DNA from 3 places in the Cytobacillus sp. FSL K6-0265 genome. Region 1 is predicted to be linked to each of the others. Evidence: a T-box and tRNA genes for the amino acid it is inferred to sense, from the RefSeq annotation. Region 1 holds a T-box; the other regions hold tRNA genes.
The links. The T-box of region 1 lies ahead of thrS (threonine--tRNA ligase). A T-box ahead of a tRNA ligase gene usually reads a tRNA of that ligase, here a tRNA-Thr.

Region 1 (9,196 bases):
ACTTGTGACCACCAACCTCCAACTGTTTGAAACCGTAAAAAGCCTTTCTTATCAATACTTGTCACCATGAAGCCTACTTCATCTAAATGACCGGCAACCATAATCTTGGGTCCATCTGCTTGACCGACCTTTTTAGCAATCAAACTACCAAGTCCATCAGTTGATAATTCATCTGCTAACGGTTCTATGTATTTTTTCACCACTTCACGTACTTCTCGTTCGTTACCTGGAACCCCTCTTGCATCAGTTAGTTCTTTTAGCATCGTTAATGTTTCATCAAGCTTAGGCATATTTCGACTCCCTTAATATATTTTAAGCCCATTATACATGGTCAGTCCCTCTTTTGTAAAAACTGAAACTACTTCTTACTGTACTTCATTTCTATAGAACTTATACATATATGTGTTAACAAGCGGTACCTAACTTATTTTCCGGAGGAACCAAACCCGCCGCTGTTTCTCTCTGATTCTGTTAACTCACTCACTTGTGCAAGTTCAACATGGAAAACTGGCGCTATCACCATTTGGGCAATTCTCATATGTTTTTCTACGTGAAAGTCTTCTTTTCCATGATTAATCAAGATGACCTTCACTTCTCCTCTATAGCCCTCATCAATCGTTCCTGGACTATTTAAAACCGTTACACTATGTTTTAAAGCTAAACCACTTCTTGGCCTTACTTGTGCTTCCGTCCCTTTTGGTAACTCCATCTGAATACCTGTGCTAATTAATGCCGACTGTCCTGATGGTATGATTACCTCTTCAATTGAAAACAAATCTAGCCCTGCGTCACCCTCATTTGCACGATAAGGCATTTTAGCATCATTGTGTATCAATTTAATGTTTAATATGTTTGTCATTGTTTATCCCTCATCTTATTTTAGAATATGTTCATCGTGTTGCATGAAATACTTACTAATGGGTATATAAACCGTAAATGTCCCTCAGGCTTTCTTTCAATTGAAAAGCCAATTATTTTTTCATAACAAAAAAATTATAACAAATTTAAACAAAGTTGAAACCTTTTTCAGTCTTATTCGTAAACACTTAAAAAATGTATAAAGGAGTATTCTTTATGTTATTGATCATTCGTCTATTACTGATCATTTTGATTATTTTGCTCATATATAGCGCCGTTAAGTATGTTACAAATCCGATGCGTAAATTAGAAAAAGCCCATAAGCAAAAAAAATACTTTTTTTATGACGACGCAAATAACGCTCAGAAAAATTTCTTTATTACTTATAAAGGGGTTATGTTTGAAGGGGAAAAATATTTAGGTACAACAGATAATTCCTTTGATGTGGTTTCAATTTTTATTTGGCCTCATCAGCCATCAGAATTACAAGGACTTGTTGGTGAGGACTTTATGTTTATCGAAGGCAAATTAAAAACCCATTATATAAATGCAAAAATCGACTGGAAGAGCCCCGTGAAAGAGCTGATGGATAAAAAGCGTAATCAATGAAAGAGCCCAAACTTCTAACCCCAACAAATTTTTTTGTTGGGGTTAGATTTTATTTCCCTAAATAGACAGGTAATAGATTTACTACAATTGGTATATGCCTCTTTTGCTACAATCAAAACATTCCCCTCTCTTTAGCCAATAAACAAAAAGGTCAGGATCCACGACCCTAACCTTTCATTTAAGAAACTTTTTTCACCTTCGTTGCTTTAAAAAATTCTTGCCATTTTATCACAGTCACTTTCTCTCTAATTAGATAAAGAAGAATGGATAAAGAGAGTAAGATCATCACAATCATTGTTGGTGTAAATCTACTGATAAATTCACCAAACACAGTATAAAAAATAGCTAATGGAATATTTGTTATCAAAGCACCTTTGCAGAAATCACGAAATTTCGGGTTTTTTTCTAGCAAGCAAAAGTTAAGTAAATGAAAATGGATAAATGGAATCAAACGGAGAATGGAAATTTGGCCAATGGTTAAATTACGATATTCTCCAAACCATTTCTTTTTTAAATGAGACAGTTTTTCATGAAAGGTCGGGAGCTGATAAATCAATACATAAAAAAATAAACAAGATAACATTAACCCAACTAGAGATAAGATACTACCAAATAAACTGCCAAATAAGACGCCACCGGCAATACAAACAAGTGGCACAGGGATAAAAAGGAACTGCCGCAAAATGTGAAACAAAATAAACGCAAATGGCGCGAGTATACCTGCTGTCTCAATAATCCCCTTAGCAAGAGCAAGATGTTCATTCACCTGATATACGCCCACCTTCCATGAACTACAAGATTCTTGGATGTTAGTACATCATATGGCAAGAGCAATAAAATTATGCTCACTCACTCCATTATGAAGTAAACAAGGAATATCAACTGTACTATAGATAAAAAAGGGAGACCGTATTTAAAGGAAAAATGCTTCGTCTTATGTCTATAACGCCTCATTCCCCAAGTCATCCCTATAGCTCCAAAGAAAAGAGCAACCAGCCATAGATTCTGCTCACTAATGCGGTATTCCCCCCTTTGCGCTTTTCTTTTATCTATTTTCATCATGATTGCTGCAATACAATTCATCATCAAAAACACGATTACCATTACTAACATTACTTTTTACGCTCCTATTCTCATTTCGTTATCGCTATTATAGCTAATAAGGTAGGTAGATGGCATCTTATAAGTAGGATGCGGTATATTGTTCTGACCATTCGCTAAGGTCATCACTATGCCAATATGCTCACTTCTTTACTTTTCACCCTCTAAAAAAGGAGGATTGATTGTAGAACGGTTTATTGCCCTTCCATAACAAAAAAAGCCACCCCCGAAAGAGCGACTTTTAAACTTTCTTATTTAGAAAGGTTTTGTTTTGCAACATTTGCTAATTCTGCGAATGCATTTGCATCAGAAACAGCTAATTCTGCAAGCATTTTGCGGTTTACTTCGATACCAGCTAGTTTTAAACCGTGCATTAAACGGCTATAAGAAAGACCGTTCATACGAGCAGCTGCGTTAATACGAGTAACCCATAACTTACGGAAGTCGCGTTTTTTCTGACGACGATCACGATAAGCATAGTTGTAAGATTTCATTACTTGTTGGTTAGCAACTTTATATAATGTATGTTTAGAACCGTAATAACCTTTAGCTAATTTTAATACCTTTTTACGACGTTTGCGAGTAACTGTACCGCCTTTTACACGTGGCATAATATTTCCCTCCTAGTTTGCGAGTTTACTTAAGACCTACTAACATATTGCGGATACGCTTGAAATCACCAGTAGACACAAGAGTACCTTTACGAAGCTTACGTTTTTGTTTTTGAGATTTATTCGCGAACATATGGCTTCTGTAAGCGTGAGAACGTTTTAATTTTCCAGATCCTGTTCTTTTAAAACGCTTAGCAGAACCACGGTGTGTTTTCATTTTTGGCATGTGGAATTCCTCCTCTTACTTTTCGTTTTTAGGTGCAAGTATCATAAACATGCTTCGGCCATCCATTTTCGGATGAGATTCAACTGTTGCGACTTCAGAGCAAGCCTCTGCAAATCGAACAAGAACACGCTGTCCAATTTCCTTATGCGTAATCGCACGACCTTTAAAACGAATAGAAGCTTTTACTTTATCGCCTTTTTCAAGGAATTTGATTGCGTTACGAAGCTTTGTATTAAAGTCATGTTCCTCAATTGTTGGACTAAGACGAACTTCTTTAACACTGATAATTTTTTGATTTTTACGTGCTTCTTTCTCTTTTTTCTGTTGCTCGAACTTAAACTTACCATAGTCCATGATACGGCCTACAGGAGGCTTTGCATTCGGTGCTACAAGAACAAGATCAAGATTTACACGTGCAGCTATTTCTAGCGCTTCATTTTTAGATTTGATTCCTAGTTGCTCGCCATTTTGGTCAATAAGACGAACTTCACGGGCGCGGATACCCTCGTTTAACAACATATCTTTGCTAATAGTTAGACACCTCCATGGTTTTATATGAACACAATGTTTGGGTCACTTTTCTTAAAGAAGCTTCCAGCTGCACCGAATGATTACGATTAAGGCAAATAAAAAAGTGCGGGTGAAGACACCCACACATTACGTACAATGTTAAAATTCACGTAAACCTGCTAACTGCCTAAAAGCGTCAATCAGGTGAGAAGCGGGTGCTTCTTCTTTACTCAAACTGTATTCAAATTACCTTAGAAACTATATCACAAAGCATAATGTTTGTCAAATGGAATTGTTTTTTCACAACATAGAAAATGATATCAAAAGTTGCGGTGTTTGGCAACAATTTTTGAATTTTTTTTGTACCCACCTTTATCCAGCTCAACAACATGCATGAAATGATGTGAAGTTAAGACACGGAAAAAGGCCCTTGGTACAATCAAACACTTTGTCTGTAATAATTTTTTATCCTCTTTGAACTTCCTTCTCAATCAATTGTTTAAATTCATTGAAGGAAATCGTTTCTGATTTTTGTTCCCCATATTTACGTACATTAACCGCCTGTTCACTTACTTCATTGTCGCCGACAACGAGCATATATGGGATTTTCTGCATTTGTGCTTCACGAATTTTATAACCCATTTTTTCATTACGATCATCGATTTCAACGCGAATTCCTGCAAGTTGTAAGTCTTCTTTTACTTTTTTCGCATAATCAAAATGGATATCATTAGAAACAGGAATAACCTGCACTTGAACAGGTGCTAGCCATGTTGGGAATGCACCTTTGTATTCTTCGATAAGGAAAGCAACAAAACGTTCCATCGTAGAAACAACACCACGGTGAATAACAACAGGGCGATGCGGCTTGCCATCTTCCCCAACATAAGATAAGTCAAAACGTTCAGGAAGCAAGAAGTCTAACTGAACAGTTGATAAAGTTTCTTCTTTACCTAGCGCTGTTTTTACTTGGACATCAAGCTTAGGACCGTAGAATGCCGCCTCTCCATCTGCTTCATAGTATGGCAAACCAATTTCATCCATTGCTTCTTTTAACATTGATTGTGCTTTTTCCCACATTTGATCATCATCAAAGTATTTTTCAGTATCCTCAGGATCGCGATAAGACAGACGGAAAGAATAGTCGTTAATGTCAAAGTCTTTGTATACTTCGAGAATTAAATTGACAACGCGAATAAATTCTTCTTTAATTTGATCTGGACGAACGAATAGGTGGGCATCATTTAATGTCATACCACGCACACGTTGCAATCCTGATAATGCTCCAGACATCTCATAACGATGCATTGTACCTAATTCAGCGATACGGATTGGTAATTCTCTATAGCTATGGATGCCTTGTTTATAAATCATCATATGGTGAGGACAGTTCATTGGACGAAGAACAAGCTCCTCATTATCCATTTTCATTACAGGGAACATATCTTCTTGATAGTGATCCCAGTGTCCTGAAGTCTTGTAAAGTTCTACATTTGCCATAATTGGTGTGTATACATGGTCATAGCCTAAACGCACTTCTTTATCAACGATATAACGTTCAATATTACGACGAATAGTCGCGCCTTTTGGTAACCATAGCGGTAAACCTTGTCCAACCTTTTGCGAGTTCGTAAAGAGGCTTAATTCCTTACCAATTTTACGGTGATCACGCTCTTTTGCTTCTTCAAGCAAACGCAAGTGCTCCTTTAAGTCATCTTTCGTAAAGAATGCAGTACCATATATACGTTGTAACATCTTATTGTCGCTATCTCCACGCCAATATGCGCCAGCAATACTTAGAAGCTTAAATTCTTTAATCTTCCCTGTAGAAGGAACATGGACACCTCGACAAAGGTCAAAGAATTCACCTTGTTCATAAAGAGTAACTGTTTCGCCTTCAGGAATGGCGCCAATCAATTCAATTTTATATTCATCGCCAATTTCTTCATAGATTTTTAAAGCTTCTTCTCTGCTTACTTCTTTACGAACAATCTCAATATTTTCATTGATGATTTTCTTCATTTCTTTCTCGATTTTCGGTAGATCATCAGGTGTTAATGACTCCTCCATGTCGATATCGTAGTAGAAACCACTCTCAATAACTGGACCTACACCTAATTTAACATTTTTATACAAACGCTTAATTGCTTGTGCCATTAAGTGGGCTGAACTGTGACGCATAATTTCAAGCGCCTCATCACTGCCTTGGGTAATGATTTCCACAGCCGCATCCTCTTCAATTGGACGACGAAGGTCGAATAATTCATTATTCACTTTACCTGCTATGGCTTTCTTTTTTAAGCCAGGGCTGATTGATGATGCAATTTCTTCCGTTGTTGTTCCTTTGGAGAACTCCTTTATTGCTCCATCTGGAAACGAAACTTTAATCATTTCTGACATCATAAATTCCTCCTTGTTTTTGAAAAAATAAAAAACTCGCCCCTAAAAAAGGGACGAGTATCATATACACGTGGTTCCACCCTACTTCTCACTTTAAATAAGTGACTCGTAGCAAGTTAACGGTCTTGTCGCCGCCAATACTTAATCGAAGCCATAGACATCTTTACGTATTGGAGTTCAAAGGTGGTAAGCATTCCATTCGTGTTAGGAAGATTGCAGCCTTGTCTTCCCTCTCTATAAACCGTAAAAGAATACCCATATCCTTATCATTACTGTTCATTGATAATTTCAATATGTAAGTATTATAGTTTTTAATTTACGGAAAATCAAGAGGGTTCACTTATATTTTTACACGCATGCTGTTTACGCAGATTAAATTCACTTATATGAAGGGTTTCCAATCTTTCTTCAAAGATATTTTTAATTGTACGAACTAAAGGTTGTTCTTCGTTTTCACTATATAAACATATTTCCTTAGGAGCGATTGAGAGTAATGGTGCGATTGTAACTGAATCTACATAGACAGGGTGATTAATTAATAACCTTCGATCCATCATTGCCGTTAGGTCCATTCGAGAAAGCTCTTCAAAATCCTGATTAAAAAAGCGGACTTCTTCTCCTAGATATAAGTGAATGGTAGGGTACTTATTTTCTCTATCCTTAATAAAGTCTCTTAACGTTTGAATAAACATTTGATATTCCTGTTCCATTTTATATTCATCAATGGACAGCTCGACATACTTAGTCATATCGTCTAAAAGCGGTTTAAGACGGAACTTTATAAAAGCATCATAGGAAAAAGAGATATCATCATGCACTAGGCGATCTATAGCCGCTCGTAATTGCTCATACATATCCACTCTCTGTAAAAAAGTAGATAAATCTTCTCTTTGCCCTTCTAATATGGAATGAATGATTTCAAGGATTTGTTGTTGTTCTTCCGAATCTTGATAATAAAACTTCTCAGCCATTATCTTTCTAAACCAACTATCGCATTTACTCTCCATTAAAAAAGCATAAAATGTTCGTTTCACTTCTTCAATAGACCGTCCACTACATTGCTCAGGATACATTCTTACTATATATTGACCTTCATTATGAAGAATTGTCGTTTCGCCTTCCGTATAGTTCTGAATCCGGATTGCGTGCTGAAACAGCTCCTCGGCTTCGTGCTTATTCCGGAAAATGATCTCTATCAACCAAATCCCCCCTTAATATTATCTGATTCATATATATGGGAGACTTGGCCAAAATAGAAGTCATGAAGAAAAACTATTGAAAATTATCTTTCCTAAACTCTGCGATTCGGTCCTTCAACAAGCACAGGATCGGTTAAATACTTGATTCTTTCCATCACTCTTCTCGCCTTCATCCGCTCCTCTTCCCCTCGTTGACTATAGGTAAGATGATGCTCAAGTCCTTTATAATCAAAATTCGATGTAAAAAAGGTCGGTAACTTTTCAAGCATACGATATTGTAGAATCGGTGACAAAATCTCATCCCTTGTCCAACTTGACATCGTTTCTGCACCAATATCATCAAACATAAGGACAGATGATGTTCGAATCGCTTCAAGTTTATCATTTAAAGTCGAATCACTAATCGAGCTTTTCAATTCCCTAAACAATTCTGGCACATAAACAATCATTGATGAAACTTGCTTCAGTGCAAGTTCATTAGCAATTGCACCTAATAAATAAGATTTACCGACACCAAATTGGCCATATAAATATAATGCCTTCTGACCATCACCCTTTTTAAAGTTCATACAATAACTAAGAGCTTTATTAACTGCCTCCATTCTTTTGCCATCATCGTTGTACACCGTATCAAAAGTGGCATTTAGTATATCTTTAGGTACATACAAACTCTGAATCAATTTCTCATTTTTTCTTTTTTCATCATAGATTTGCTTTCTTGGACATTTATCATATTTAATATCAATCAGTCCACGTTCAATGACGAGCTCTGGGTGGTAGCCTTGCATAAAATTGATACAACTACCTAAGCTCGGACAACGATTACATTCCTTACTTAGCTTGCTATATTCATACAATTTAATTAAGCTTCTCTCAACCATATCTGCTGATAGTTCATCCTTATGTGCCGTCAAAAAAGCACGGACATCTGGATCATTTAATGTTTCTGCTCGTTGCTTTTCATATCTCGTTTTAAAATCTTGATTACCAGCGAGTTTTTTAAGCGTATCATTGATTCTTTCCACTTATTGTCCACCCCCATTTCTTCTTTTCATCAGTTCTTGAAATTCTTTCATATTAAGATCTAAATGTTCATCTTTCTGCTCCTGCTTCTGTTGGACAGGCTTATTTTCACTCGTTTCTTCTTCAAACCAATCAGGTAAAAGCTCTGTTCTCGTCACAGCTTTTTTCGTATTAGATTTTGAAGAACGCTTTCCTACTTTTTTATTCTCTGCCCATTTTAAATATTGTTGATGTTCTTTTTTCGCCAAAGCCATGGCATTGGCTGTAGTTTGAATACTCTTTCTCGCCCAATGACTTGCAATCGTTTCCACATATGCCTTTGTCAGCTTTTTATCTGTTTTACGCATCACATAATCAATCAAGACATTCATCACGCCAGGAGGCAACTTCTGATGAAACATCACATCTTCAAGTATTTTTATTTCGGTTTTAGAAGGTTCTGCACCTCCAGATAAATCTTTCAAAAATTGAATAGGAGAAGTTGTATCAAAGTAATGAATAAGCTCCTCTTCTTTGCTTTTTGGCTTTTCAGTTATTGAAAGACTATGAACAGGCTGAGTTTGCGTGATTAATGATGGCAGTTCGTCACGATGGTTCATTTGATACCAATCCCTTGCCGATTTTCGCAATTCATCCATCTCAACTTCATCATCTTCATT
Region 2 (9,196 bases), 2.0 Mb from region 1:
AAGACGATCCGGACTTAAAGAGGCAAATCCCGTTGCTACACTTATTGTAAAGATAAGCAAGAGTAACACAAACGTCGAGATAATGATAATAATTGAACGTTTTAAATGGCGGGTACTCATCATATTAATGATCTCCCCTTTCTTGCAAGATACAAGAAGAAAGGTAAGCCAAGTATCGCTACAATTGCCCCCATTGGCGTTTCAAACGGAGGATTAACCATTCTCGCTGCCGTATCGGCTAAAACTAAAAACACACTACCTATTACGGCTGAACACGGAATAATCCACCTATAATCATTACCGACTAAAAATCTCACGATATGGGGAATTAAAAGACCAACAAAAGCAATCGCCCCAACAAGAGAAACCGCGGCTCCTGCCAATATAAGCACAACCGTCATAAGCACAGCCTTAACAATAAAAGTTCTTTGCCCTAACCCTTTAGCTACATCTTCTCCAAAGCTTAATACAGTCAAACTTCTTGAAAGCATGATGGCGATCATAATACCCAAAAGTACTGTAGGTGTAACAATTTGCAATTGCGCCCATGTTGTTCCTGAAACGCCACCAGCAGTCCAAAAGGCAATACTTTGTGATAATTTATTTATAAGTGCTATCCCTTCTCCAATCGATGAAAGAAAAGCGGTTACTGCCGCACCAGCTAATGTTATTTTTAGAGGTGTCATCCCGCCTCTGTTCATTGCGCTAAACCCAAATACTAAGCAAGCAGCAATCCCTGCTCCAATAAATGAGAACAACATAATAATCATATAATTTGTATTACCTACATACGAGAAGGCAATCGCTAGTCCTAAACTTGCACCTGCATTTAAACCTAGTAAACCCGGATCCGCTAAAGGATTTTTTGTCATTCCTTGCATAATGGCACCACTAACAGCGAAAGCAGCTCCGACAACAGCAGCACCTAGCTCACGAGGTAATCGTATACTTCTTATAATTTGATGGTCTTCATTTCCTTGTTGATAAGCAAATACAGCTTGCCAAACATCTGCAAATGATATACTCGCTGCTCCAACTGAAATAGCCAAAACTAAGCTACCTACTAAAAGTAGGCAGCTTAGTGCAAGAATAATGGAAGCAACTGCAGGACGTGCATATATTTTCTTTTCCTTTGCTTCATTAAGAGTATTATTTTTCATTACATTACTTAGCCCCAAGTAAATTCTCAACGATAAATGCTAATTCTTTTTCCAATGAAATCGGATCATTAAAATAGAAAGAAGAAGAATCAAATGTAATCACGCGGTCATTTTCCACAGCTGGGATACCTTTCCAAACATCTGTTTCAGTAAAGGAATTATCAGCTCCTTGTCCATCTCCTAAAAAAATATAATCTCCAGCATATTTGGGTATGACTTCTGAAGATATAGCTAAGTATCCTGGTCCAAATACTTCTTCTTCTACCGCTTTAGGTGCTTTTAAACCAAGTGCTTGATAGATGACTTCTGTTCCTCGTCCCCAGTTCTCACCATACACATACATGTCCTTACCAAAAGTCTCAAATACCATAACAGTCGCATCGTTACCAATTGTCTTTTTTACTTTCTCACCTTCAGCAGCTGTCTTCTCTTTCCACTCTTCCACCCATGCTTGTGCTTCTTGCTCTTTTCCTAACACCTTACCTATTTCAAGATGTTGATCTAAATAGCCATATTTTTCATAAGTTAATGTGACGGTTGGTGCAATTTCTTTGTATTTATCTAGATTTTCGTCAGTGGAATAAGCGATAATTAAATCTGGTTCTAATTCTAATAATTTCTCTACATTATCTGCTGTAATAACTTCAGCTTCGTTCAGTTTATCACCATAAAATTTGTTCGCTTTAGACCACTCATCTATTGCTACTGGCGTAATCCCTAAGGATAGAACATTACCAGTGTAAGCCATTGATGCTACTTTTTTAGGATTAGCAGGTAACTCCATTTCTCCATTTTCGGATTCATATGTATATGTTTCTTTTTCCGTTTCCTTACTGCCTTCACCTGACGATTCATTACCACCATTTCCGCAGGCTGTTAAAACTAATAATAGAATAAAAAATAAAAATACCAATTGCTTTTTCAAGTTCTCCATCCACCTTTTAAATAATAATCATTCTCAATTATAGTCAAAAAAAGAAGCAAATCTTTAAACGACTTGCTCTTGAACTACCATCCTACTATCAATTAAATCATACGTTAAACAGATTGGTTTTTGTGTACGTGGATCAATACCAATTTCTGCATCAATATTAAATACTTCTCTTAAAATCTGCTTATTCATAACTTCCTTCGCAGCACCATTTTTAATAATTTTCCCTGCTCTCATAGCAATCAAATAATCAGCAAACCTAGCTGCATGGTTTAAATCATGAATAACCATAACAATTGTTCTATTTTCTAAATGATTAAGCTCTTTTAACAGTTCTAATACTTCCAGTTGATGACACATATCTAAATATGTAGTCGGCTCATCTAGTAAGATAATATCAGTCTCTTGAGCCAAAGCCATCGCAATCCATACTCTTTGACGCTGTCCACCAGACAATGCATCTACTTCTCTATCTTTAAATTCTGCAATTCCTGTTACTTGGAGTGCCCAATCTATCACTTGGCGATCTTTTGCTGTTAATCTTCCCATTCCCTTTTGATATGGAAACCTTCCATATGATACTAGCTCTGAAACCGTTAAACCTTCAGGAGCATCTGGAGATTGAGGAAGAATGGCCATTTTTTGTGCGATTGCTTTTGTCGATTCCTTACTGATTTGCTTACCATCAAGATATACAGACCCAGATTTGGCTTGGATAATTCTCGCAATCGTCTTTAAGACAGTCGATTTACCGCAACCATTCGGCCCAATAATAGCCGTAATCTCACCGTCTGGTATCATCATGTTTAAATTCTTCACAATCTCTCTATCACCGTATGCAATTTTCAAGTCTTCAGTAAATAATCTAGACAAGGTCATTCACTCCATCCGAACATTTTAGATCATCATCAACTCATTGATAATGATTATCAACTTCAAAGAAAAGTTTATCTAATAAAAGCTATCCTGTCAACCATCAATACGAAAAGTTTTCACTTTCAGCTTACTTCTTTTTATCCAACTGTTATTCCCCTTATATTTTTAAGGAGAATACGTTTCTCGTTACCGAATTTAATCCATTCACTTCACTTTTAGTCATTATAAACTTTTTAAAGGTAAATAAAAAAGACTGCAGGCAATCTTCTAATAAATAGAGATTGTCTACAGTCTTTAACTTCTATAAGCGGGTGAAGGGAATCGAACCCTCATCATCAGCTTGGAAGGCTGAGGTTTTACCACTAAACTACACCCGCATATACCGGTGGTCGGGGTCGAACCGACACTCCTTACGGAACACGATTTTGAGTCGTGCGCGTCTGCCAATTCCGCCACACCGGCAATATTTTTTATTAAATTATGGTGCCGAGGACCGGAATCGAACCGGTACGGTAGTCACCTACCGCAGGATTTTAAGTCCTGTGCGTCTGCCAGTTCCGCCACCCCGGCATGAGGTGTTTAAAAATAGTGAATTTGTATTGGAGGCGGCAACCGGATTTGAACCGGTGGTGAAGGTTTTGCAGACCTCTGCCTTACCACTTGGCTATGCCGCCATTAATATAAAGGTTTTGGAGCGGAAGACGGGATTCGAACCCGCGACCCTCACCTTGGCAAGGTGATGTTCTACCACTGAACTACTTCCGCAAAATGGCTGGGCTAGCAGGGTTCGAACCTGCGAATGACGGAATCAAAATCCGTTGCCTTACCACTTGGCTATAGCCCACTTATATATTCTATGTTTGATAGCAAAAAATGTGAATTAAAATTAATGGGGCGGCTGATGGGAATCGAACCCACGAATGTCGGAACCACAATCCGATGCGTTAACCACTTCGCCACAACCGCCATAATTGGCAGGGGTAGTAGGAATCGAACCCACATCAAAGGTTTTGGAGACCTTCGTTTTACCATTAAACTATACCCCTAGATGGTGGAGGGGGGCAGATTCGAACTGCCGAACCCGAAGGAGCGGATTTACAGTCCGCCGCGTTTAGCCACTTCGCTACCCCTCCATGAAAAACGATGCCGGCCAGAGGACTTGAACCCCCAACCTACTGATTACAAGTCAGTTGCTCTACCAATTGAGCTAGGCCGGCAAATGGTGGCTCAGGACGGAATCGAACCGCCGACACAAGGATTTTCAGTCCTTTGCTCTACCGACTGAGCTACTGAGCCAAACTTATACGTTTTACAATATGTTTCTTTTATAAATTTGTGAAAAATTATGTAGTGGCGGTCCGGACGGGACTCGAACCCGCGACCTCCTGCGTGACAGGCAGGCATTCTAACCAACTGAACTACCGGACCAAATTGCGGGGGCAGGATTTGAACCTGCGACCTTCGGGTTATGAGCCCGACGAGCTACCGGACTGCTCCACCCCGCGATAATAATAATGGTGGAGGATGACGGGATCGAACCGCCGACCCTCTGCTTGTAAGGCAGATGCTCTCCCAGCTGAGCTAATCCTCCAAATGGTGACCCCTACGGGATTCGAACCCGTGTTACCGCCGTGAAAGGGCGGTGTCTTAACCGCTTGACCAAGGGGCCAATTTATTTTATGTTTTAATGGCGGAGAGCAAGGGATTTGAACCCTTGAGACGGCTATAAACCGCCTACACGATTTCCAATCGTGCTCCTTCGGCCAGCTCGGACAGCTCTCCATTGGCTCCGCAGGTAGGATTCGAACCTACGACCGTTCGGTTAACAGCCGAATGCTCTACCACTGAGCTACTGCGGAATAATATTATAGTATGTATGCCCGGCAACGTCCTACTCTCACAAGGGGACAGCCCCTAACTACCATCGGCGCTGAGAAGCTTAACTTCCGTGTTCGGTATGGGAACGGGTGTGACCTTCTCGCTATCGCCACCGGACTTTTTAAAGACATTTATTATTATAACGTCTTTTATGAATTTTTCAAGAGAAATTTTATAAATCATTCTCTGAAAACTAGGTAATGTTGAAGAAGAATGTTATTGAGTAATCGCCTATGCGTGCTGACGGTACTACTAAGGTAGTGTTGTCTAGCTGCGGCGCCTAGGTGCTCGAGGTCATAAGCCAAATTTGTCATGAGGTTAAAGAACAACCTCCTGTCAAATTCGTCTTATGCTTGTCGCACCTGGGCAAGGCGCCTCCGCATTTCGAATTGGTTAAGTCCTCGATCGATTAGTATTAGTCAGCTGCATGTGTCGCCACACTTCCACCTCTAACCTATCAACCTGATCATCTTTCAGGGATCTTACTAGCTTGCGCTATGGGAAATCTCATCTCGAGGGGGGCTTCATGCTTAGATGCTTTCAGCACTTATCCCTTCCGCACATAGCTACCCAGCGATGCCTTTGGCAAGACAACTGGTACACCAGCGGTGCGTCCATCCCGGTCCTCTCGTACTAAGGACAGCTCCTCTCAAATTTCCTGCGCCCACGACGGATAGGGACCGAACTGTCTCACGACGTTCTGAACCCAGCTCGCGTACCGCTTTAATGGGCGAACAGCCCAACCCTTGGGACCGACTACAGCCCCAGGATGCGATGAGCCGACATCGAGGTGCCAAACCTCCCCGTCGATGTGGACTCTTGGGGGAGATAAGCCTGTTATCCCCGGGGTAGCTTTTATCCGTTGAGCGATGGCCCTTCCATGCGGAACCACCGGATCACTAAGCCCGACTTTCGTCCCTGCTCGACTTGTAGGTCTCGCAGTCAAGCTCCCTTGTGCCTTTACACTCTACGAATGATTTCCAACCATTCTGAGGGAACCTTTGGGCGCCTCCGTTACTCTTTAGGAGGCGACCGCCCCAGTCAAACTGCCCACCTGACACTGTCTCCCATCCCGATAAGGGATGTGGGTTAGAATTTCAATACAGCGGGGGTAGTATCCCACCGACGCCTCCACCGAAGCTAGCGCTCCGGCTTCTAAGGCTCCTACCTATCCTGTACAAGCTGTACCAAAATTCAATATCAGGCTACAGTAAAGCTCCACGGGGTCTTTCCGTCCTGTCGCGGGTAACCTGCATCTTCACAGGTACTATAATTTCACCGAGTCTCTCGTTGAGACAGTGCCCAGATCGTTACGCCTTTCGTGCGGGTCGGAACTTACCCGACAAGGAATTTCGCTACCTTAGGACCGTTATAGTTACGGCCGCCGTTTACTGGGGCTTCGATTCAAAGCTTCGCGTGAGCTAACCTCTCCTCTTAACCTTCCAGCACCGGGCAGGCGTCAGCCCCTATACTTCGCCTTGCGGCTTCGCAGAGACCTGTGTTTTTGCTAAACAGTCGCCTGGGCCTATTCACTGCGGCTCATCAAGGCTTTAACACCCTAATGAGCACCCCTTCTCCCGAAGTTACGGGGTCATTTTGCCGAGTTCCTTAACGAGAGTTCTCTCGCTCACCTTAGGATTCTCTCCTCGCCTACCTGTGTCGGTTTGCGGTACGGGCACCTTATTCCTCGCTAGAGGCTTTTCTTGGCAGTGTGGAATCAAGAACTTCGGTACTAAATTTCCCTCGCTATCACAGCTCAAGGTATGTGACCATGGGATTTGCCTCATGGTCCCTCTAACTGCTTAGACGCACATCCAATAGTGCGCTTACCCTATCCTCCTGCGTCCCCCCATCACTCAAACAGAATACGGTGGTACAGGAATATCAACCTGTTGTCCATCGCCTACGCTTTTCAGCCTCGGCTTAGGTCCCGACTAACCCTGAGCGGACGAGCCTTCCTCAGGAAACCTTAGGCATTCGGTGGATGGGATTCTCACCCATCTTTCGCTACTCATACCGGCATTCTCACTTCTAAGCGCTCCACCAGTCCTTACGGTCTAGCTTCAACGCCCTTAGAACGCTCTCCTACCACTGAACATCTACGATGTTCAATCCACAGCTTCGGTGATACGTTTAGCCCCGGTACATTTTCGGCGCGGAGTCACTCGACCAGTGAGCTATTACGCACTCTTTAAATGGTGGCTGCTTCTAAGCCAACATCCTGGTTGTCTAAGCAACTCCACATCCTTTTCCACTTAACGTATACTTTGGGACCTTAGCTGGTGGTCTGGGCTGTTTCCCTCTTGACTACGGATCTTATCACTCGCAGTCTGACTCCCATGGATAAATCTTTGGCATTCGGAGTTTGTCTGAATTCGGTAACCCGATGAGGGCCCCTAGTCCAAACAGTGCTCTACCTCCAAGATTCTTACGCATGAGGCTAGCCCTAAAGCTATTTCGGAGAGAACCAGCTATCTCCAAGTTCGATTGGAATTTCTCCGCTACCCACACCTCATCCCCGCACTTTTCAACGTACGTGGGTTCGGGCCTCCATCCAGTGTTACCTGGACTTCACCCTGGACATGGGTAGATCACCTGGTTTCGGGTCTACGACCACATACTATATTCGCCCTATTCAGACTCGCTTTCGCTACGGCTCCGTCTGTCCAACTTAACCTCGCATGTAATCGTAACTCGCCGGTTCATTCTACAAAAGGCACGCTATCACCCATTAACGGGCTCTAACTACTTGTAGGCACACGGTTTCAGGATCTCTTTCACTCCCCTTCCGGGGTGCTTTTCACCTTTCCCTCACGGTACTGGTTCACTATCGGTCACTAGGGAGTATTTAGCCTTGGGAGATGGTCCTCCCTGCTTCCGACGGGATTTCTCGTGTCCCGCCGTACTCAGGATCCACTCTGGAGGGAACGAAGTTTCGACTACAGGGCTTTTACCTCCTATGGCGGGCCTTTCCAGACCTCTTCGTCTATCTCGTTCCTTTGTAACTCCGTATAGAATGTCCTACAACCCCAAGAGGCAAGCCTCTTGGTTTGGGCTAATCCCGTTTCGCTCGCCGCTACTCAGGGAATCGCGTTTGCTTTCTCTTCCTCCGGGTACTTAGATGTTTCAGTTCCCCGGGTCTGCCTTCCATACCCTATGTATTCAGGTATGGATCCTATCCCATAACGGATAGGGGGTTTCCCCATTCGGAAATCTCCGGATCAAAGCTTACTTACAGCTCCCCGAAGCATATCGGTGTTAGTCCCGTCCTTCATCGGCTCCTAGTGCCAAGGCATTCACCGTGCGCCCTTATTAACTTAACCTATGTTCGGCTTGCGATAAGCTACGCATTTCGGTGTCAGCTCACTCGTCAACATCCTCATGTGCACAAGACGCACACTCCGGTGTTTCCTCACTCGCTTCCTTGAACTGCTTGCTTCTCACAACCCTCACGGTTGTGTTCATTAAAAAAAGTTTAGTATCTTTACTCTATCTATAATTATATAGAGAGAAAATAACTAAGGTGGCGATTACTCGGTAATCTTCTTCATTACATTATCTAGTTTTCAAAGAACGATTGAATTGAGAGATTATACTCTCAAAACTGAACGAACAATCTAACATCAAGTTAATTCCGTATATTCCTTAGAAAGGAGGTGATCCAGCCGCACCTTCCGATACGGCTACCTTGTTACGACTTCACCCCAATCATCTGTCCCACCTTAGGCGGCTGGCTCCAAAAGGTTACCCCACCGACTTCGGGTGTTACAAACTCTCGTGGTGTGACGGGCGGTGTGTACAAGGCCCGGGAACGTATTCACCGCGGCATGCTGATCCGCGATTACTAGCGATTCCGGCTTCATGTAGGCGAGTTGCAGCCTACAATCCGAACTGAGAATGGTTTTATGGGATTGGCTAAACCTCGCGGTCTTGCAGCCCTTTGTACCATCCATTGTAGCACGTGTGTAGCCCAGGTCATAAGGGGCATGATGATTTGACGTCATCCCCACCTTCCTCCGGTTTGTCACCGGCAGTCACCTTAGAGTGCCCAACTAAATGCTGGCAACTAAGATCAAGGGTTGCGCTCGTTGCGGGACTTAACCCAACATCTCACGACACGAGCTGACGACAACCATGCACCACCTGTCACTCTGTCCCCCGAAGGGGAAAGTCCTATCTCTAGGATTGTCAGAGGATGTCAAGACCTGGTAAGGTTCTTCGCGTTGCTTCGAATTAAACCACATGCTCCACCGCTTGTGCGGGCCCCCGTCAATTCCTTTGAGTTTCAACCTTGCGGTCGTACTCCCCAGGCGGAGTGCTTAATGCGTTTGCTGCAGCACTAAAGGGCGGA
Region 3 (9,196 bases), 440 kb from region 1:
AATTCCACATATACTATGGGTTTTATTGTTCTTCCTCAGGCTATCAAAGCTGTTATTCCGGCTTGTGTCGGTCAGTTTATCTCAATTTTCAAAGATACTTCTCTAGTAGCGATTGTAGGATTAACTGAATTATTAGGAATGGGACAAAAGGTGATTGCAAATCCCGCTTTTTTAGGTAAGAACATGGAAGTATTTCTTTTTATCGCGTTTATTTACTTTATATTCTGTTCGCTTATGTCATATGTAAGTAGAAGATTAGAAAATACATTAGGTGCCGGAGAGCGTTAGGAGGATATATAGACATGGAAAGTATATTTGGAGTTGAGAAATTAGATATACCTATTGAAAGAAGAGAAAATATAATAGAAGTGAAGGAATTAAATAAATGGTTTGGACAACTGCATGTTTTAAAAAATGTAAATATTAATGTGAAACAAGGTGAGGTTGTTGTTGTACTGGGACCATCTGGTTCAGGGAAGTCTACTTTTATTCGCACCCTTAATGCTTTAGAAGAGTTTCAACAAGGACAAATAAAAATAGATGGTATTGAGTTGACTGATGATTTAAGGAATATAGAAGAAATAAGAAAAGAAACAGGAATGGTTTTTCAATCTTTTAATCTCTTTCCACATATGACAATTCTAAAGAACATTTCTTTAGCACCGATTTGGGTTCGGAGGTGGAAGAAGAATAAAGCTGAACAAATCGCGAAGGAATTGCTTGAAAGAGTGGGTATTCCTGAACAAGCTGAAAAATACCCAGGTCAACTTTCAGGTGGGCAACAACAAAGGGTAGCAATTGCGAGAGCGTTGGCAATGCAACCGAAAATCATGTTATTTGATGAACCGACCTCAGCGTTAGATCCTGAAATGGTAAAAGAAGTATTGGATGTAATGAAGACGTTAGCTGAATCTGGAATGACAATGGTAGTTGTTACACATGAAATGGGGTTTGCTCGCCAAGTAGCTGACCGTATTGTTCTATTCGATTACGGTGAAATTGTTGAAGAGGGTACTCCAGAAGAATTATTTGATAACCCACAACATGAAAGGACGAAAGCATTCTTATCGCAAATATTATAATGTAAAAGGTGTTAGCATAAAATGAAAGTGCTGACACCTTTTTATTTATATAAAGGGATTAATTGAAATGGTTTAATTTTATTTAAAAAAAGTTATTGACGAATAATAATAACAAGTGCTACTATATTAAAGCAGTCGTTAATGACGCAGTAACTTACATAAGATTTTTTAAAAAAGTTATTGACATCAAACGCACTGGGTGATATATTAAGAAAGTCGCTTATGAAGCGAACGAGATTGTTCTTTGAAAACTGAACGAACATAAAACGTCAAGCGTAATTCTAAAAAAGCTGATTTATCAGCAACAAAGCACCATAGGTGCAAACGAGCTAATCAAACACTTTATTGGAGAGTTTGATCCTGGCTCAGGACGAACGCTGGCGGCGTGCCTAATACATGCAAGTCGAGCGAATCGGAGGGAGCTTGCTCCCGATGATTAGCGGCGGACGGGTGAGTAACACGTGGGCAACCTGCCTGTAAGACTGGGATAACTCCGGGAAACCGGGGCTAATACCGGATAATATCTATTTATACATATAATTAGATTGAAAGATGGTTCTGCTATCACTTACAGATGGGCCCGCGGCGCATTAGCTAGTTGGTGAGGTAACGGCTCACCAAGGCGACGATGCGTAGCCGACCTGAGAGGGTGATCGGCCACACTGGGACTGAGACACGGCCCAGACTCCTACGGGAGGCAGCAGTAGGGAATCTTCCGCAATGGACGAAAGTCTGACGGAGCAACGCCGCGTGAGTGATGAAGGTTTTCGGATCGTAAAACTCTGTTGTTAGGGAAGAACAAGTATCGGAGTAACTGCCGGTACCTTGACGGTACCTAACCAGAAAGCCACGGCTAACTACGTGCCAGCAGCCGCGGTAATACGTAGGTGGCAAGCGTTGTCCGGAATTATTGGGCGTAAAGCGCGCGCAGGCGGTTCCTTAAGTCTGATGTGAAAGCCCACGGCTCAACCGTGGAGGGTCATTGGAAACTGGGGAACTTGAGTGCAGAAGAGGAAAGTGGAATTCCAAGTGTAGCGGTGAAATGCGTAGAGATTTGGAGGAACACCAGTGGCGAAGGCGACTTTCTGGTCTGTAACTGACGCTGAGGCGCGAAAGCGTGGGGAGCAAACAGGATTAGATACCCTGGTAGTCCACGCCGTAAACGATGAGTGCTAAGTGTTAGAGGGTTTCCGCCCTTTAGTGCTGCAGCAAACGCATTAAGCACTCCGCCTGGGGAGTACGACCGCAAGGTTGAAACTCAAAGGAATTGACGGGGGCCCGCACAAGCGGTGGAGCATGTGGTTTAATTCGAAGCAACGCGAAGAACCTTACCAGGTCTTGACATCCTCTGACAATCCTAGAGATAGGACTTTCCCCTTCGGGGGACAGAGTGACAGGTGGTGCATGGTTGTCGTCAGCTCGTGTCGTGAGATGTTGGGTTAAGTCCCGCAACGAGCGCAACCCTTGATCTTAGTTGCCAGCATTTAGTTGGGCACTCTAAGGTGACTGCCGGTGACAAACCGGAGGAAGGTGGGGATGACGTCAAATCATCATGCCCCTTATGACCTGGGCTACACACGTGCTACAATGGATGGTACAAAGGGCTGCAAGACCGCGAGGTTTAGCCAATCCCATAAAACCATTCTCAGTTCGGATTGTAGGCTGCAACTCGCCTACATGAAGCCGGAATCGCTAGTAATCGCGGATCAGCATGCCGCGGTGAATACGTTCCCGGGCCTTGTACACACCGCCCGTCACACCACGAGAGTTTGTAACACCCGAAGTCGGTGGGGTAACCTTTTGGAGCCAGCCGCCTAAGGTGGGACAGATGATTGGGGTGAAGTCGTAACAAGGTAGCCGTATCGGAAGGTGCGGCTGGATCACCTCCTTTCTAAGGAATATACGGAATTAACTTGATGTTAGATTGTTCGTTCAGTTTTGAGAGTATAATCTCTCAATTCAATCGTTCTTTGAAAACTAGATAATGTAATGAAGAAGATTACCGAGTAATCGCCACCTTAGTTATTTTCTCTCTATATTATATAGAGCATGAAATACTAAACTTTTTTTAATGAACACAACCGTGAGGGAAGCGAAAGCAACCCAAACATAGGTTAAGTTAATAAGGGCGCACGGTGAATGCCTTGGCACTAGGAGCCGATGAAGGACGGGACTAACACCGATATGCTTCGGGGAGCTGTAAGTAAGCTTTGATCCGGAGATTTCCGAATGGGGAAACCCCCTATCCGTTATGGGATAGGATCCATACCTGAATACATAGGGTATGGAAGGCAGACCCGGGGAACTGAAACATCTAAGTACCCGGAGGAAGAGAAAGCAAACGCGATTCCCTGAGTAGCGGCGAGCGAAACGGGATTAGCCCAAACCAAGAGGCTTGCCTCTTGGGGTTGTAGGACATTCTATACGGAGTTACAAAGGAACGAGATAGACGAAGAGGTCTGGAAAGGCCCGCCATAGGAGGTAAAAGCCCTGTAGTCGAAACTTCGTTCCCTCCAGAGTGGATCCTGAGTACGGCGGGACACGAGAAATCCCGTCGGAAGCAGGGAGGACCATCTCCCAAGGCTAAATACTCCCTAGTGACCGATAGTGAACCAGTACCGTGAGGGAAAGGTGAAAAGCACCCCGGAAGGGGAGTGAAAGAGATCCTGAAACCGTGTGCCTACAAGTAGTTAGAGCCCGTTAATGGGTGATAGCGTGCCTTTTGTAGAATGAACCGGCGAGTTACGATTACATGCGAGGTTAAGTTGGACAGACGGAGCCGTAGCGAAAGCGAGTCTGAATAGGGCGAATATAGTATGTGGTCGTAGACCCGAAACCAGGTGATCTACCCATGTCCAGGGTGAAGTCCAGGTAACACTGGATGGAGGCCCGAACCCACGTACGTTGAAAAGTGCGGGGATGAGGTGTGGGTAGCGGAGAAATTCCAATCGAACTTGGAGATAGCTGGTTCTCTCCGAAATAGCTTTAGGGCTAGCCTCATGCGTAAGAATCTTGGAGGTAGAGCACTGTTTGGACTAGGGGCCCTCATCGGGTTACCGAATTCAGACAAACTCCGAATGCCAAAGATTTATCCATGGGAGTCAGACTGCGAGTGATAAGATCCGTAGTCAAGAGGGAAACAGCCCAGACCACCAGCTAAGGTCCCAAAGTATACGTTAAGTGGAAAAGGATGTGGAGTTGCTTAGACAACCAGGATGTTGGCTTAGAAGCAGCCACCATTTAAAGAGTGCGTAATAGCTCACTGGTCGAGTGACTCCGCGCCGAAAATGTACCGGGGCTAAACGTATCACCGAAGCTGTGGATTGAACATCGTAGATGTTCAGTGGTAGGAGAGCGTTCTAAGGGCGTTGAAGCTAGACCGTAAGGACTGGTGGAGCGCTTAGAAGTGAGAATGCCGGTATGAGTAGCGAAAGATGGGTGAGAATCCCATCCACCGAATGCCTAAGGTTTCCTGAGGAAGGCTCGTCCGCTCAGGGTTAGTCGGGACCTAAGCCGAGGCTGAAAAGCGTAGGCGATGGACAACAGGTTGATATTCCTGTACCACCGTATTCTGTTTGAGTGATGGGGGGACGCAGGAGGATAGGGTAAGCGCACTATTGGATGTGCGTCTAAGCAGTTAGAGGGACCATGAGGCAAATCCCATGGTCACATACCTTGAGCTGTGATAGCGAGGGAAATTTAGTACCGAAGTTCTTGATTCCACACTGCCAAGAAAAGCCTCTAGCGAGGAATAAGGTGCCCGTACCGCAAACCGACACAGGTAGGCGAGGAGAGAATCCTAAGGTGAGCGAGAGAACTCTCGTTAAGGAACTCGGCAAAATGACCCCGTAACTTCGGGAGAAGGGGTGCTCATTAGGGTGTTAAAGCCTTGATGAGCCGCAGTGAATAGGCCCAGGCGACTGTTTAGCAAAAACACAGGTCTCTGCGAAGCCGCAAGGCGAAGTATAGGGGCTGACGCCTGCCCGGTGCTGGAAGGTTAAGAGGAGAGGTTAGCTCACGCGAAGCTTTGAATCGAAGCCCCAGTAAACGGCGGCCGTAACTATAACGGTCCTAAGGTAGCGAAATTCCTTGTCGGGTAAGTTCCGACCCGCACGAAAGGCGTAACGATCTGGGCACTGTCTCAACGAGAGACTCGGTGAAATTATAGTACCTGTGAAGATGCAGGTTACCCGCGACAGGACGGAAAGACCCCGTGGAGCTTTACTGTAGCCTGATATTGAATTTTGGTACAGCTTGTACAGGATAGGTAGGAGCCTTAGAAGCCGGAGCGCTAGCTTCGGTGGAGGCGTCGGTGGGATACTACCCCCGCTGTATTGAAATTCTAACCCACATCCCTTATCGGGATGGGAGACAGTGTCAGGTGGGCAGTTTGACTGGGGCGGTCGCCTCCTAAAGAGTAACGGAGGCGCCCAAAGGTTCCCTCAGAATGGTTGGAAATCATTCGTAGAGTGTAAAGGCACAAGGGAGCTTGACTGCGAGACCTACAAGTCGAGCAGGGACGAAAGTCGGGCTTAGTGATCCGGTGGTTCCGCATGGAAGGGCCATCGCTCAACGGATAAAAGCTACCCCGGGGATAACAGGCTTATCTCCCCCAAGAGTCCACATCGACGGGGAGGTTTGGCACCTCGATGTCGGCTCATCGCATCCTGGGGCTGTAGTCGGTCCCAAGGGTTGGGCTGTTCGCCCATTAAAGCGGTACGCGAGCTGGGTTCAGAACGTCGTGAGACAGTTCGGTCCCTATCCGTCGTGGGCGCAGGAAATTTGAGAGGAGCTGTCCTTAGTACGAGAGGACCGGGATGGACGCACCGCTGGTGTACCAGTTGTCTTGCCAAAGGCATCGCTGGGTAGCTATGTGCGGAAGGGATAAGTGCTGAAAGCATCTAAGCATGAAGCCCCCCTCGAGATGAGATTTCCCATAGCGTAAGCTAGTAAGATCCCTGAAAGATGATCAGGTTGATAGGTTAGAGGTGGAAGTGTGGCGACACATGCAGCTGACTAATACTAATCGATCGAGGACTTAACCAATTCGAAATGCGGAGGCGCCTTGCCCAGGTGCGACAAGCATAAGCCAAATTTGACAGGAGGTTGTTCTTTAACCTCATGACAAATTTGGCTTATGACCTCGAGCACCTAGGCGCCGCAGCTAGACAGCACTACGTAAGTAGTAGCCAACTAGCAACGCATAGGCGATTACTCAAAACAATCTTCTTCAACATTACCTAGTTTTGAGGGAACGATTCCCTTACAATTTCATAGTCCGGTGGCGATAGCGAGAAGGTCACACCCGTTCCCATACCGAACACGGAAGTTAAGCTTCTCAGCGCCGATGGTAGTTAGGGGCTGTCCCCTTGTGAGAGTAGGACGCTGCCGGGCAAGCTACCCCATTTTTGGGGTTATTTTTTGGCCCCTTGGTCAAGCGGTTAAGACACCGCCCTTTCACGGCGGTAACACGGGTTCGAATCCCGTAGGGGTCACCATTTTGGAGGATTAGCTCAGCTGGGAGAGCATCTGCCTTACAAGCAGAGGGTCGGCGGTTCGATCCCGTCATCCTCCACCATTTTTGTGCATATTTGCCGGCCTAGCTCAATTGGTAGAGCAACTGACTTGTAATCAGTAGGTTGGGGGTTCAAGTCCTCTGGCCGGCACCACTTGTACGAGCCATTAGCTCAGTTGGTAGAGCATCTGACTTTTAATCAGAGGGTCGAAGGTTCGAGTCCTTCATGGCTCACCATTTATATATGCGGGTGTGGCGGAATTGGCAGACGCACCAGACTTAGGATCTGGCGCCGCAAGGCGTGGGGGTTCGACTCCCTTCACCCGCACCATTTTTATTTTCAATATTTGCGGAAGTAGTTCAGTGGTAGAACATCACCTTGCCAAGGTGAGGGTCGCGGGTTCGAATCCCGTCTTCCGCTCCATATGCGCCCGTAGCTCAATTGGATAGAGCGTTTGACTACGGATCAAAAGGTTAGGGGTTCGACTCCTCTCGGGCGCGTTTTGTTTCGGGAAGTAGCTCAGCTTGGTAGAGCACTTGGTTTGGGACCAAGGGGTCGCAGGTTCGAATCCTGTCTTCCCGACCACGAATACTTTCTAGGGGCCTTAGCTCAGCTGGGAGAGCGCCTGCTTTGCACGCAGGAGGTCAGCGGTTCGATCCCGCTAGGCTCCACCAATTCAATTTTTATACAATATATACTATGGCGGTGTAGCTCAGCTGGCTAGAGCGTACGGTTCATACCCGTGAGGTCGGGGGTTCGATCCCCTCCGCCGCTATTGCTTTTCTATTAATGGAGGAATACCCAAGTCTGGCTGAAGGGATCGGTCTTGAAAACCGACAGGGGTGTTAAAGCCCGCGGGGGTTCGAATCCCTCTTCCTCCGCCATTAATATTTATTATCGCGGGGTGGAGCAGTCCGGTAGCTCGTCGGGCTCATAACCCGAAGGTCGCAGGTTCAAATCCTGCCCCCGCAATCTGGTCCGGTAGTTCAGTTGGTTAGAATGCCTGCCTGTCACGCAGGAGGTCGCGGGTTCGAGTCCCGTCCGGACCGCCATTTACATATTCATTATTTTGGCTCAGTAGCTCAGTCGGTAGAGCAAAGGACTGAAAATCCTTGTGTCGGCGGTTCGATTCCGTCCTGAGCCACCATTTAGTCTTTTTTGGAGGGGTAGCGAAGTGGCTAAACGCGGCGGACTGTAAATCCGCTCCTTCGGGTTCGGCAGTTCGAATCTGCCCCCCTCCACCATCTAGGGGTATAGTTTAATGGTAAAACGAAGGTCTCCAAAACCTTTGATGTGGGTTCGATTCCTACTACCCCTGCCAATTATGGCGGTTGTGGCGAAGTGGTTAACGCATCGGATTGTGGTTCCGACATTCGTGGGTTCGATTCCCATCAGCCGCCCCATTTTAAATATTTTTATTGGGCTATAGCCAAGTGGTAAGGCAACGGATTTTGATTCCGTCATTCGTAGGTTCGAACCCTACTAGCCCAGTTATGGCAGCATAGCCAAGTGGTAAGGCAGAGGTCTGCAAAACCTTTATCCCCGGTTCAAATCCGGGTGTTGCCTTTATGCCGGTGTGGCGGAATTGGCAGACGCGCACGACTCAAAATCGTGTTCCTTCGGGAGTGTCGGTTCGACCCCGACCACCGGTATGTTGAATTTCTTAAATGCGGGTGTAGTTTAGTGGTAAAACCTCAGCCTTCCAAGCTGATGATGAGGGTTCGATTCCCTTCACCCGCTTAAATAGGGGCCTATAGCTCAGCTGGTTAGAGCGCACGCCTGATAAGCGTGAGGTCGATGGTTCGAGTCCATTTAGGCCCACCATTTATATTATTCCGCAGTAGCTCAGTGGTAGAGCATTCGGCTGTTAACCGAACGGTCGTAGGTTCGAATCCTACCTGCGGAGCCATACATATTTTTAGTTTGCGCCTTTAGCTCAGCTGGATAGAGCAACAGCCTTCTAAGCTGTGGGTCAGAGGTTCGAATCCTCTAAGGCGCGTCAAAGCTCATAAATCTTTTATAAGATTTATGAGCTTTTTTTGTATGATTAAGTTTTAAAACCAGCTTCTAGCATCTAGTTAAAGCTATATTGAATAGTCCATAAAAAAAGCTTCCATAAATGGAAGCTAAAAAGGGGGATTTACACTTGTAATAAAAGTTTCTCCAAATGAATCTTTTCTTATACCTATTATTTCTTCACTTTACTTATTTTTATTATTAACAAATTATTTCACTTTTCTAACACATATTATTAGTAAAATAAAATAAGAAGGATTAGAAGTTTAAGAAAGAGGGGCTTTTTATGAAGAAGTGGATATCAACAATGTTTTCTGTAATCATGATTACTTTTCTAGCTGCTTGTGGAAGTGCGGGGAATGATGCAGATTCTAGTGGTAGCGAAGGATCAGTTCCTGCTGCAATCGATGCCAGTATCTCAATACCAAGTCAGATTACAAGGAACGAAGAAGTGCGTTTGGAAGTGAGCGTTACTCAGGGAGACGAGTCTGTGGAAGATGCAGATGAAGTGAAATTTGAAGTGTGGGAAGATGGGAAAAAGGATAATAGTGAATTAATAGAAGCTGATCACGAGAATGATGG

Region 2: it encodes a tRNA-Thr, which carries the amino acid that the T-box ahead of thrS (threonine--tRNA ligase) is inferred to sense. The anticodon was not compared.
Region 3: it encodes a tRNA-Thr, which carries the amino acid that the T-box ahead of thrS (threonine--tRNA ligase) is inferred to sense. The anticodon was not compared.

The regions. Positions count from the first base shown of each region.
Region 1 is NZ_JBBOPE010000001.1:3,263,908-3,273,103, forward strand. It holds gene MHH73_RS16460 (M42 family metallopeptidase) at 1-290, opposite strand, end outside; gene dut (dUTP diphosphatase) at 425-859, opposite strand; gene MHH73_RS16470 (sigma-w pathway protein ysdB) at 1,075-1,467, shown strand; gene MHH73_RS16475 (TVP38/TMEM64 family protein) at 1,646-2,233, opposite strand; gene MHH73_RS16480 (DUF1294 domain-containing protein) at 2,317-2,580, opposite strand; gene rplT (50S ribosomal protein L20) at 2,820-3,179, opposite strand; gene rpmI (50S ribosomal protein L35) at 3,205-3,405, opposite strand; gene infC (translation initiation factor IF-3) at 3,421-3,924, opposite strand; ribosomal protein L20 leader region at 4,028-4,148, opposite strand; gene thrS (threonine--tRNA ligase) at 4,381-6,315, opposite strand; T-box leader at 6,362-6,594, opposite strand; gene ytxC (sporulation protein YtxC) at 6,642-7,514, opposite strand; gene dnaI (primosomal protein DnaI) at 7,607-8,539, opposite strand; gene MHH73_RS16515 (replication initiation and membrane attachment family protein) at 8,540-9,196, opposite strand, start outside.
Region 2 is NZ_JBBOPE010000001.1:1,312,382-1,321,577, reverse strand. It holds gene MHH73_RS06800 (FecCD family ABC transporter permease) at 1-120, opposite strand, end outside; gene MHH73_RS06795 (FecCD family ABC transporter permease) at 120-1,160, opposite strand; gene MHH73_RS06790 (iron-hydroxamate ABC transporter substrate-binding protein) at 1,165-2,085, opposite strand; gene MHH73_RS06785 (ABC transporter ATP-binding protein) at 2,149-2,964, opposite strand; tRNA gene MHH73_RS06780 (tRNA-Gly) at 3,274-3,344, opposite strand; tRNA gene MHH73_RS06775 (tRNA-Leu) at 3,348-3,429, opposite strand; tRNA gene MHH73_RS06770 (tRNA-Leu) at 3,449-3,537, opposite strand; tRNA gene MHH73_RS06765 (tRNA-Cys) at 3,568-3,641, opposite strand; tRNA gene MHH73_RS06760 (tRNA-Gly) at 3,658-3,732, opposite strand; tRNA gene MHH73_RS06755 (tRNA-Gln) at 3,737-3,811, opposite strand; tRNA gene MHH73_RS06750 (tRNA-His) at 3,858-3,933, opposite strand; tRNA gene MHH73_RS06745 (tRNA-Trp) at 3,940-4,013, opposite strand; tRNA gene MHH73_RS06740 (tRNA-Tyr) at 4,017-4,100, opposite strand; tRNA gene MHH73_RS06735 (tRNA-Thr) at 4,112-4,184, opposite strand; tRNA gene MHH73_RS06730 (tRNA-Phe) at 4,188-4,263, opposite strand; tRNA gene MHH73_RS06725 (tRNA-Asp) at 4,319-4,395, opposite strand; tRNA gene MHH73_RS06720 (tRNA-Met) at 4,399-4,472, opposite strand; tRNA gene MHH73_RS06715 (tRNA-Val) at 4,483-4,558, opposite strand; tRNA gene MHH73_RS06710 (tRNA-Glu) at 4,562-4,636, opposite strand; tRNA gene MHH73_RS06705 (tRNA-Ser) at 4,656-4,749, opposite strand; tRNA gene MHH73_RS06700 (tRNA-Asn) at 4,752-4,826, opposite strand; rRNA gene rrf (5S ribosomal RNA) at 4,846-4,962, opposite strand; rRNA gene MHH73_RS06690 (23S ribosomal RNA) at 5,235-8,168, opposite strand; rRNA gene MHH73_RS06685 (16S ribosomal RNA) at 8,495-9,196, opposite strand, start outside.
Region 3 is NZ_JBBOPE010000001.1:3,699,854-3,709,049, reverse strand. It holds gene MHH73_RS18865 (amino acid ABC transporter permease) at 1-288, shown strand, start outside; gene MHH73_RS18860 (amino acid ABC transporter ATP-binding protein) at 303-1,082, shown strand; rRNA gene MHH73_RS18855 (16S ribosomal RNA) at 1,425-2,973, shown strand; rRNA gene MHH73_RS18850 (23S ribosomal RNA) at 3,195-6,128, shown strand; rRNA gene rrf (5S ribosomal RNA) at 6,360-6,476, shown strand; tRNA gene MHH73_RS18840 (tRNA-Glu) at 6,506-6,580, shown strand; tRNA gene MHH73_RS18835 (tRNA-Val) at 6,585-6,660, shown strand; tRNA gene MHH73_RS18830 (tRNA-Thr) at 6,676-6,751, shown strand; tRNA gene MHH73_RS18825 (tRNA-Lys) at 6,759-6,834, shown strand; tRNA gene MHH73_RS18820 (tRNA-Leu) at 6,844-6,928, shown strand; tRNA gene MHH73_RS18815 (tRNA-Gly) at 6,947-7,021, shown strand; tRNA gene MHH73_RS18810 (tRNA-Arg) at 7,025-7,098, shown strand; tRNA gene MHH73_RS18805 (tRNA-Pro) at 7,107-7,183, shown strand; tRNA gene MHH73_RS18800 (tRNA-Ala) at 7,197-7,272, shown strand; tRNA gene MHH73_RS18795 (tRNA-Met) at 7,300-7,373, shown strand; tRNA gene MHH73_RS18790 (tRNA-Ser) at 7,390-7,482, shown strand; tRNA gene MHH73_RS18785 (tRNA-Met) at 7,497-7,570, shown strand; tRNA gene MHH73_RS18780 (tRNA-Asp) at 7,574-7,650, shown strand; tRNA gene MHH73_RS18775 (tRNA-Phe) at 7,670-7,745, shown strand; tRNA gene MHH73_RS18770 (tRNA-Tyr) at 7,759-7,842, shown strand; tRNA gene MHH73_RS18765 (tRNA-Trp) at 7,846-7,919, shown strand; tRNA gene MHH73_RS18760 (tRNA-His) at 7,926-8,001, shown strand; tRNA gene MHH73_RS18755 (tRNA-Gln) at 8,018-8,089, shown strand; tRNA gene MHH73_RS18750 (tRNA-Cys) at 8,094-8,164, shown strand; tRNA gene MHH73_RS18745 (tRNA-Leu) at 8,169-8,250, shown strand; tRNA gene MHH73_RS18740 (tRNA-Gly) at 8,268-8,338, shown strand; tRNA gene MHH73_RS18735 (tRNA-Ile) at 8,346-8,422, shown strand; tRNA gene MHH73_RS18730 (tRNA-Asn) at 8,433-8,507, shown strand; tRNA gene MHH73_RS18725 (tRNA-Arg) at 8,524-8,597, shown strand; gene MHH73_RS18720 (FixH family protein) at 8,901-9,196, shown strand, end outside.